DNA from 3 places in the Micromonospora sp. S4605 genome. Region 1 is predicted to be linked to each of the others. Evidence: riboswitches for the same ligand, from Rfam matches in the RefSeq annotation. Region 1 holds a riboswitch; each other region holds the start of a gene.
The links. Region 1 has a riboswitch for cyclic di-AMP ahead of DLJ47_RS02255 (coiled-coil domain-containing protein). Riboswitches for the same ligand answer to the same signal wherever they lie in the genome.
Positions count from the first base shown of each region.

Region 1 (3,265 bases):
GATGTGAACATATATTTGACCGGGTCCGGACGGGCGGCGGAGGGTGTTCGCGTGGGCGCAGGTCATGACCACCACCACGGGTCGGCGGTGAACGCGGCCCACCACCACCGGGGCCGGCTCTGGGCCGCTTTCGGCCTGCTCACCGCGCTGATGGTGGTGGAGGCGGTGGCCGCCTTCCGCACCGGCTCGCTGGCCCTGCTCTCCGACGCCGGGCACATGTTCACCGACGTGCTCGGCATCGGGATGGCCCTCGCCGCGATCACCGCCACCCGGCGGACGACCGGCGACCCGCAGCGCACCTTCGGGCTCTACCGGCTGGAGGTGCTGGCCGCGCTGGCCAACGCCGTGCTGCTCTCCGGCGTCGCCGTCTACGTGGTGATCGAGGCGGTACGCCGGTTCGGCGACCCGCCTGAGGTGCTGGCCGGCCCGATGCTGGTGGTGGCCGTACTCGGCCTGCTCGCCAACGTGGCCGCCTTCGCGCTGCTGCGCTCCGGCGCCCGGGAGAGCATCAACGTGCGCGGGGCGTACCTGGAGGTGCTCGGCGACCTGCTCGGCTCGCTCGGCGTGATCGGGGCGGCGCTGCTGATCGCGGTCACCGACTGGTGGTGGGCGGACCCGCTGGTGGCGGTCGGCATCGGCCTGTTCATCCTGCCCCGCACCTGGCGGCTCGGGCGGGCCGCGCTGCGCATCCTGGTGCAGGCCGCCCCGGAGCACCTCCAGGTCACCGCCGTGCACGACCGGCTGGCCGCGGTGCCCGGCGTGGCCGGCGTACACGACCTGCACGTCTGGACGCTCACCTCGGGCATGGAGGTGGCCTCGGCGCACCTGACCATGGCACCCGGCGCGGACGTCGGCCGGGTGCTCGCGGCGGCGCGCACCGCCCTGCACGAGGACTTCCGGATCGAGCACGCGACGTTGCAGATCGAGCCCGGAGCGGCGCCTGGGGCCTGCGGGTCGGTTGAGTGGTAATGAGCACAACCTTAAATCTGGGTGTGTATCGTGCGCTTATGCCGGATTTTCCAGTGACCACGCGGACACCCTCAGTCACATCCGCTGCACGGGTCACAGTGGCACCGGTAGGCTCTGTTCCGGCCTCCGCCAGGCGGCACGCACCGGTGCCGGCGGTGGCCGCCGCCTAATCGCCCGACAAGGCGAGCCGGGGAACCATGTTCCTGGGGTGCATCCGCGTCAGCGGTAGGGATCTTCCGTCCCGAACCCGTCAGCTAACCCGGTCGGCGGCTGACGGAAGGACACCTGCATGCCAGTAGTGGCACCTGTACGACGTACCGCCGCCCGGATGGCGGCACTGATCGTGACCACTCTCGCCGTCGGCGTCGCCATCGCGCCGGTCAGCACCGCACCGGCCGGCGCCGCCGCGCCCACCGCCGGCCTGCTGGCCGCCGCACCCGGCCAGGACTCCGAGGGCGGCACCCCCGCCCTGCGCGCCCAGCTCGAGGCGGCCAGCAAGGGCTACCTGGACGCGAAGGCGGCGCTGGACACGTCGGTCAAGCGGCAGAAGGAACTGGGCGTCCAGCTCCAGGCCACCGAGCGCGAGCTGGCCGAGCGCACCAGCAAGGTCGGCGAGATCGCCGGCGTGGCGTACCGCGCCGGCCGGCTCGGGACGGCGTCCGCGCTGCTCAACAGCAGTTCCCCGGAGGGCTTCATGGACCGCGCCGCCGCGCTCGACGCGGTCGCCGCCAACGAGGACCGGGCACTGCGCAACCTCCAGGAGACCCGCGACGAGGCCAACCGGACCAAGCTCGCCCTGGACGGCGAGATCCGCGAGCAGCGCAAGCAGGTCACCCTGATGGCCAAGCGCAAGGAGCAGGCCGAGCGGGCGCTGACCGTGGCCAACGCGAAGGCCTCCGGCGACACCTCCAACCGGGGCACCTCCAGCGCGACGGCCAAGCCGGCCCCACGCAACGCCGACGGCTCCTGGCCGTCCGAGTCGTGCAGCGTCAACGACCCGACGCCGGCCAACGGCTGCATCACCCCGCGCACCCTGCACGCGCTGAACCAAGCCAAGGCGGCCGGCTTCACCCGGTACGTCTCCTGCTACCGCTCAGGTGGCTCCGGTGAGCACCCGAAGGGCCGGGCCTGCGACTTCGCGGCACAGAAGGACGGCTTCGGCGGGGACGCCACCGGCGGGGACAAGACGTACGGCAACAACCTGGCCGCTTTCTTCATCAGGAACGCCGACCGGCTCGCCGTGCTCTACGTGATCTGGTACCGGCAGATCTGGCTACCCAGCAGCGGGTGGAAGTCGTACAGCGGGGCGGGCGGCGACCCGTCCAGCGACCACACCAACCACGTGCACCTGTCGGTGTACTGACCCCGGCCCCGGTGACCCGTCCCCGGCGGCGGGTCACCGGGTACGCCGGACGCGGCGGGCGCCACGCCCGGCGCTACGCCGCCGGACGTAGGCCGGGTGTCGTCAGCGGCCCGACGACCGACGCCCGCCATGGCGGCAGCATCGTCCGGTATGAGCCGACTCTCGCCTCCCGCCCGCAAGGCCCTGCTCACCCTGCACCTGGTCACCTCGCTCGGCTGGCTCGGCGTCGACCTCGTCCTGCTCGCGCTCGGCGTCGCCGTACTGCGTGGCGCGGACCCGGCCGCGGTCTACCCGATCTCCGCGCTGGTCGGCACCGTGCTCTTCGCCCCGTTGAGCGTGACCGTCTGGCTGGTCGGCGTGGCCAGCGCCCTGCTCACCAGGTGGGGCCTGCTGCGGCACCGCTGGGTGCTGGTGAAGTTCCTGCTCACCACCGTGATGACCGGGCTGGTGCTGTTCCAGCTCACCCCAACGCTGCGGCACGCCGGGGAGGTCGGGGCGGCGTTCCCGGTGCGGGACCGGATCGACCTGGTGGTCGCCCCCTCGGTCTCCACCACCCTGCTGATCGTGGCGACCGTGCTCTCCACGTACAAACCGTGGGGCCGGCTGCGGCGGGCCACCGGCACGCCCGCGCGGCACGCGCCCACGGCGGCGGCCCGCTGAGCGTGCGGCACCGGGCCCGGCCGCGGCCGAGGAGGCTCAGCCGGGGGCCGGCGGGTCGGCCGGGCCGCGGTCGAGCATCGCGCCGAGCCGGGCGGCCAGCCCCAGGTGGGCCGAGCGGGCCTGCCGGAAGGCGTAGCCGAACAGCGGCGCCGGCGCGGTCAGCGTGATCTCCACGTCGATCCGGACCCCGTCCGGTTCGACCCCCAGCCGGGTGTGGTTGCGCACCGTGGTGGCGGGCCACTGCCGCGCGACCGTGACGATCTCGTCGGCGTC
Region 1 is NZ_QGSW01000048.1:5,010-8,274, reverse strand. It holds gene DLJ47_RS02260 (cation diffusion facilitator family transporter) at 52-969, shown strand; cyclic di-AMP (ydaO/yuaA leader) riboswitch at 1,123-1,254, shown strand; gene DLJ47_RS02255 (coiled-coil domain-containing protein) at 1,259-2,332, shown strand; gene DLJ47_RS02250 (hypothetical protein) at 2,483-2,992, shown strand; gene DLJ47_RS02245 (hypothetical protein) at 3,029-3,265, opposite strand, start outside.

Region 2 (3,265 bases), on a different contig from region 1:
GGCAACCGGCGATTCGTCTCCGGAATCCCGCGCCATCCCAATCAGGATGCCGGGCACCGTGCCGCGGTCGCCGACGGGCAGCACCCCTTCGCGGTGATCGTGGGCTGCTCCGACTCCCGGCTGGCCGCCGAGATCATCTTCGACCGGGGCCTCGGCGATCTCTTCGTGGTCCGGACCGCCGGGCACACCACCGGCCCCGAGGTGCTCGGCAGCGTCGAGTACGCGGTGACCGTCCTCGGCACGCCGCTGGTGGTCGTGCTCGGGCACGACTCGTGCGGCGCGGTGCAGGCGGCCAGGACCGCGGTGGAGACGGACACGTCCCCGGCCGGTCACCTGGGGGCGGTGGTGGACGCCATGATGCCCAGCCTGCGTCGGGCCGAGGCCGAGGGGGTGACCGACGTGAACGGGATCGTCGACATCCACATCGCGCACACCGTCGAGGCGATGCTGGGCAGCTCGGCCGTACTGGCCGCCGAGGTGGCCGCCGGGCGCTGCGCGGTGGTCGGGATGTCGTACCGGCTGGCCGCCGGCGAGGTGCGGACGGTGACCGCCGCCGGCGACCTGCCCGACCAGGCGGCGGACCCGACCCCGGCCGCCGCCTGACCGCACCCCGTCGCCGAAGACGGTGCGAGGGCCGTCCCACCGGGAGCGGCCCTCGCGTCGCGCGATCTCAGGCTGTCGCTACAGCAGTGAGACGTGCACGTGGTCGGTGTGGTTCGACGGCCCGCTGTACGACTTCCAGCCGGTCGCCGGGAACCAGATCTGCCGGTTCCAGATCACGTAGTAGACGCCCAGCCGGTCCGCGTTCCGGATCAGGAACGCGGCGAGGTTGTTGCCGTACATCCGGGTGTCCTTGTTGTGCCAGGGGGAGAAGCCGCTCTTCTGCAGCGACCAGTCGCAGGCCCGGCCCTTCGGGTGCTCCCAGGGGCCACCGGGGCGGTAGCAGCCGACGAACCGGTTGAACCCGGCCCGCTTGACCTCCTTGTACATGTGCAGCGTCCGGGGCGTGATACAGCCGGAGGTGGTCGGGTCGTTCTCGCTGCACGACTCGGCCTTCCAGTCGCCGTCGGCGGTGCGGCCCGGGGCGATCCGGGCGACCGGCGAGGTGGCCGACACCAGGCCGCCGGTGAAGCCCAGCCCGCCGACCAGCGCCAGCGCCTTCTCCGCGTCGCGCTTGTTCTTGGCCATCAGGTTGGTCTGCTTCTGCTGCTCGCGGATCTCCGCCTCGAGCGCCAGCTTCGCCTGCTCGGCGCGGGTCTTCACCTCGTTGATCTCGGCGAGCTTCTTGGCGTTGACCATGTTCAGCTCGTCCAGGGCGGTGGCCCGCTTGACGAACGTGTCCGGGTTGTTGGCCTCCAGCAGCATGGCCACGGCGCCGATGCGTCCCGTCCGGTACGACTGGGTGGCGAGCTGGCTGACCTGCGGGGCGAGCGCGTTCAGCTCGGCCTGGGCCCGGTCGACCTCCAGCGCGAGTTCCAGCTGGCGCTTCTTGGACTTCTCCAGCCGGGACTTCGCCTGCGAGTAGTTCCGGTTGGTCGACTCGATCACATCCGTGATCAGCTTCGAGTCGCCGTCCTCGTGCCCCGAGGGCTTGGGGGTGGCGGGTGCGGCCGACGCCGGGAGGGGCCCGGCAAGGACGGCCAAGGCGGCGAACACGGCCACCACAGGTGTCAACCAGCGGCGTAGGGGTGCCGTCACAGTGTTCCCTTCCGTCGACCGCCGACCGGGTTAGCTGACGGGTTCGGGGCGGAAGTGGCCCCTACCGCTGTCGCGGACTCACCCCACGTACCTGGGTCCCCGGCTCGCCTGGCGGCGATTGGGCGGCGGCACCGCAGGCGCCGCTGCGCGCCTTCGGCGGTGACCGGCAGCGAGGTTACCCGAGAGTCCACCGGTGGATCTACGTCCCGAAGCCGACTAAATGCGTTATTTCGTAACGGCGGAGGGTGACCAGTGACGCGTTTATCAAGCTCGCCGGCCTGGACGGTCACGCTACGGAGTCTCACCATGTGGCGTCCGTGCTCCTGTCCGGATCGGGCCACCCGGTGGAGGTGGCGGAGGACGTGTTTCCGGCACGCGGTGCGGTCAGCGCCCGCAGCGCCTCGGCCCGGTCCGGGACCGGCCGGGAACCTTCCCGGGTACGCGACGGCTCGTCACCGGCACCGCCGCCATCGCCGCCGTCGCCGTCGCCGGTACGCGCGGTGGCGCGGCCGGCCGTGGTCACCAGCGCGGCGAGCGCGGTGGTCAGCGGCACGGCGGCGATCAGCCCGAGGGTGGCGACCGCGCTGCGGACGATCTCCTGGGCGAGGAACTCGCTGGTCAGGATCTGGGTCACCGACCGGGAGTCCGCGGTGAGCAGGAGCAGCAGCGGCAGCGACGCGCCCGCGTACGCCAGCACGATGGTGTTCACCGTCGAGGCGATGTGCGCCCGGCCGACCCGGGTCGCCGCGCGGTAGAGCTGGAGCCGGGACAGGCCCGGGTTGGCGTGCGCCAGTTCGGTGACCGTGGCGGCCTGGGTCACCGTGACGTCGTCGAGCACGCCGAGCGAGCCGATGATGATCCCGGCCAGCAGCAGCCCGTGCAGGTCCACGTCGGCCTGGAACATCGACAGCGTGGTCGCGTCCTCGGAGCCGTACCCGGTGAGGTGGGTGGCGGCGGTGGCGAGGGTGCCCAGGACCCCGGTGAGCACCAGGCTGCCGAGCGTGCCGAGCACCGCCACCGAGGTCTGCGCGGTCACCCCGTGGGTCAGGTACAGCACCACGAACATGATGAGCGCGGCGCCGACGATCGCGATCAGCAGCGGCGACCCGCCGGCGCTGATCCCGGGCAGCACGAAGGCGAGCAGGATGGCGAAGCTGGCGGCCAGGCCCGCCAGCGCGGCCAGCCCGCGCCACCGGCCGAACGCCACGATGGCGGCGGCGAAGAGCAGCACCAGCCAGACCAGCGGCTTGCCGCGCTGGTGCTCGGCGATGTTGTAGCTGCTCGCCGTCGGGTCGGCCGGGTCGGTCAGCTCGACCAGGATGATCTCGTCACCCACCGCGACGGCCGGGGCGCCGGGGCCGCTCGGCACCGGCGTCTGCACCTCGCGGCCGGTGTCCGGGCCGTCAGCCACCTTGACGGTGACCGTGCCGCACGGCCCCGCGGCGCTGCCGCCCTCCGGCGTCTCCGGGGTCGGCGGGCAGGCCTCGGTCACCACGCGGGTGACGGTGCCGTGGTAGCGGGGCGGATCGGTGCCCTGGTCGACCCCGGGGGAGTCGCGGGGCCAGAG
Region 2 is NZ_QGSW01000152.1:4,149-7,413, forward strand. It holds gene DLJ47_RS10760 (carbonic anhydrase) at 1-603, shown strand, start outside; gene DLJ47_RS10765 (coiled-coil domain-containing protein) at 682-1,698, opposite strand; cyclic di-AMP (ydaO/yuaA leader) riboswitch at 1,703-1,833, opposite strand; gene DLJ47_RS10770 (YibE/F family protein) at 2,000-3,265, opposite strand, start outside.
Region 2: another riboswitch for cyclic di-AMP. It lies ahead of DLJ47_RS10765 (coiled-coil domain-containing protein); the one in region 1 lies ahead of DLJ47_RS02255 (coiled-coil domain-containing protein).

Region 3 (3,265 bases), on a different contig from region 1:
ACCAGTTTGGCCGAGGTGCGGTACATCGCCTCGGTGTACCAGGTGCCGTGGCCGGCGAAGCCCTCGTGCTCCAGGCCGATGGACTTGGCGTTGACGTACCAGTTGCCGGCGTGCCAGCCGACGTCCTTGGCCTTGATGTGCTGGGCGATGTGGCCGTCCACCGAGCGCAGCGTGTAGTGCCAGCCGACGTAGTCGGCCCGCTTCACCAGGCCGACGCTCGGCCAGAAGTAGCCCTCGGTGTCGTGGATGACGATGTACTCGATCTTCTGCTGGGCCGGCCGGTTGCCCAGGTCGTGGTTGCCGTAGTCGCCGGCGCCCGGGCCGTACTTCTCGTACGGTGCCGGGATCCACTCGCAGCCCAGGCCGACCGGGCACTCCAGCCCGTCGGGCCGCTCACCGCGCCGCAGCCCGAGCTGGTGCAGCGTCGAGGTGTCCGGGTTGACCTCCCGCGCGGCCAGGGTCACCAGGTGCCCGTCGTCGGTCGTCCGGCTCGCGCCCTCCCGGAGCTGCCCGTACACCTCGTCGGCGAAGGCGGCCGCGGTGTCCTCGGCGCCGGCGCCGGAGTAGCGGGCCACTGCGCCGTACCAGGCCGCCGGGTCGCTGGCCGCGCCGACCGGGCCACCCAGCTCCCGCTGGTACGCGGCGAGCAGCGCCGCTCCGCCGCGGATGTTGGTGGTCGGGTCGGCGCGCAGCGCCTCCTCGCTGGCGCCGGTGAGCGCGGCAGCGGCCTGGAGGGTCTGCAGCGCGGCGTCGCCGAGAGCGGCCGGCGCCAACTCGGTGGCGGCGGGCGCGGCGACGGTCAGCGGCCGCGCCTCGTCACCGCGCGGGTCCTCGCCCTCGTCGATGTGACCACCGGCGGGTTGGGCGGTGACGTGGGCGGCGTCGGTGAGGTGCATCGGACCGTAGCCGCCACTGGTGCTCGGGTTGCCGGGATGGGTGTCCCAGCGCGATTCGAGGTACGACACGGCGAGCAGGACGCTCTCCGGCACGCCGAACTCCGCGGCCGCGGCGGCGTACTGCTGCTGCCGGTCGAGGGGCTCGGCGGCGGCCGGACCGGCGGTGAACGGGGTGACCGCCAGGGCGAGCGCCGCGGCGGCGGCGAGCAGGGTGCGCCTGCTCCTCGATCTCGTGGATCTCGTGGATTCTGTGGACCTTGTGGACCTTGCGGACAACTGCATCGGACCCCCTGGTCAGACGGGTGGACGATGCGGCCACCTTCACCCCGGGCCCGGCCTGTCGTCAATACCTTTCCATGCATCAACTCCTGAGGAAGAAAACCTTCGACACGTCCCGTCGAGAGCCGTGGATCGCCGGGGCGTACGGAGTGTCACGGCGACACGGGTTGCGGATTGATAACGACCATCTCTACTCTGGTCATTCGTCGGCCCGGCAACAGGTCCGTCCAACCCGGGCGGTAACGGTCCGACACCGCCGAATCGCTCGACGAGCGAACCGGGGAACCAGGTAACCCGGGGTGAATCCGCAGCCACTGCGGTAGGGCGTCCCCTTCCCGCCCGAACCCGTCAGCTAACCCGGTAGGCGGTCTGGGAAGAAGGAGTACGGAGCCCGGTGGCACACCATGCCCCGCGGCCACCGTCGGCACGGTCGGCGTACGCCGGCCCGGCGACGGCTGCGCCGCGTTCACGCTGGTCCCGCTTCACCACCGCACTCGCCGCCCTGGCCGGCTTCGCCGTCGTCCTGACCGGCGGCGCCACGGCGGCCCACGCCGAACCCACCGTCGCCGAGATCGAGCGCCAGATCGACGAGGACTGGAACAAGCTCGAACCGATCATCGAACGGCACAACGCGACCCGCCAGGACCTGGCCGCCAAGCGGAAGCAGGCCGACGCCCTGGCCGCTCAGATCAAACCCCTTCAGGCCCAGGTCGACGAGGCGATGGAGAAGGTCAGCGCGCTGGCCGTCCGCGCCTACAAGGGCGAGAACGTGCTCACCATCAACGCCCTGCTGGGCAGTCGCTCGCCGGGCGAGGTGGTCGGGCAGCTCGAAATGCTCGACCGGTTCGCCGACCGCCAGCAGCAGGACGTTCGGCAGGTCGCCGACCTGCGCGACCAACTGGCCGCCAAGAAGGCGCCGCTGGACGAGATGGTCGCCCAGCTCGCTCAGGCCGAGGCGCAGCTGGCGGCGAAGAAGAAGCAGATCAACGCCGAGATCGACCGGCTGCAGAAGCTGCGGATCAAGGTGTACGGCAACGGCGGCGGCGGGCCGCTGCGTCCCGCCCCCTGCCCGGCCAGCTATCCGGGCGGCGCGGCCGGGGTGGCTGTCAAGTTCGCCTGCGCCCAGATCGGCAAGCCGTACGTCTGGGGCGCCGAGGGCCCGAACTCGTACGACTGCTCCGGGCTGATGCTGGCCGCCTGGGCCAAGGCCGGGGTCTCGCTGCCGCACAACGCGGCGCAGCAGCGCGGGGTCACCAAGACGGTCAGCCGGGGCGAGCTGCGCCCGGGTGACCTGGTCTTCTACTACTCCGACCTGCACCACGTCGGCATGTACGTCGGCGGCGGCTGGGTGGTGCACGCCTCCCGGGCCGGGGTGCCGATCAAGATGAAGAAGGTCGACGACGGCCCGATCCACAGCTACGGCCGGCCGGGCTGACCGCGTACCGCCGAAAGGGCCCGCTCCGGCGTCGGAGCGGGCCCTTTTCCTGCCTGCGTCAGCGGGTCGGCCAGGTGCGCCACTGCTGCCAGGAGCGGCTCGGTGTCGGGCCGCGCTGCCCCTGGTAGCGGGAGCCGTAGACGGCCGAGCCGTACGGGTGCTCGGCAGGGGAGGAGAGCCGGAAGATGCAGAGCTGACCGATCTTCATGCCCGGCCAGAGGGTGATCGGCAGGTTCGCCACGTTGGAGAGCTCCAGCGTCACGTGGCCGGAGAAGCCCGGGTCGATGAAGCCGGCGGTGGAGTGGGTGAGCAGGCCCAGCCGGCCCAGGCTCGACTTGCCCTCCAGCCGGCCGGCGAGTTGGTCGCCGAGCGAGATCACCTCGAGCGTGGAGGCGAGCACGAACTCGCCCGGGTGCAGCACGAACGGCTCGCCGTCGGGCACCTCGACCACCGAGGTCAGCTCGTCCTGCTGCTGCGCCGGGTCGATGTGCGTGTAGAGGTGGTTGTTGAAGACCCGGAACAGCTTGTCCAGGCGTACGTCGATGCTGGACGGCTGCACCAGCGTGGGCTCGAACGGCTCCAGCGCCAGGGTGCCCGCCTTGATCTCGGAGACCAGGTCGCGGTCGGAGAGCAGCATCGGAACACCATAGCGAAG
Region 3 is NZ_QGSW01000172.1:9,624-12,888, forward strand. It holds gene DLJ47_RS12905 (N-acetylmuramoyl-L-alanine amidase) at 1-1,178, opposite strand, end outside; cyclic di-AMP (ydaO/yuaA leader) riboswitch at 1,420-1,557, shown strand; gene DLJ47_RS12910 (C40 family peptidase) at 1,570-2,610, shown strand; gene dcd (dCTP deaminase) at 2,669-3,247, opposite strand.
Region 3: another riboswitch for cyclic di-AMP. It lies ahead of DLJ47_RS12910 (C40 family peptidase); the one in region 1 lies ahead of DLJ47_RS02255 (coiled-coil domain-containing protein).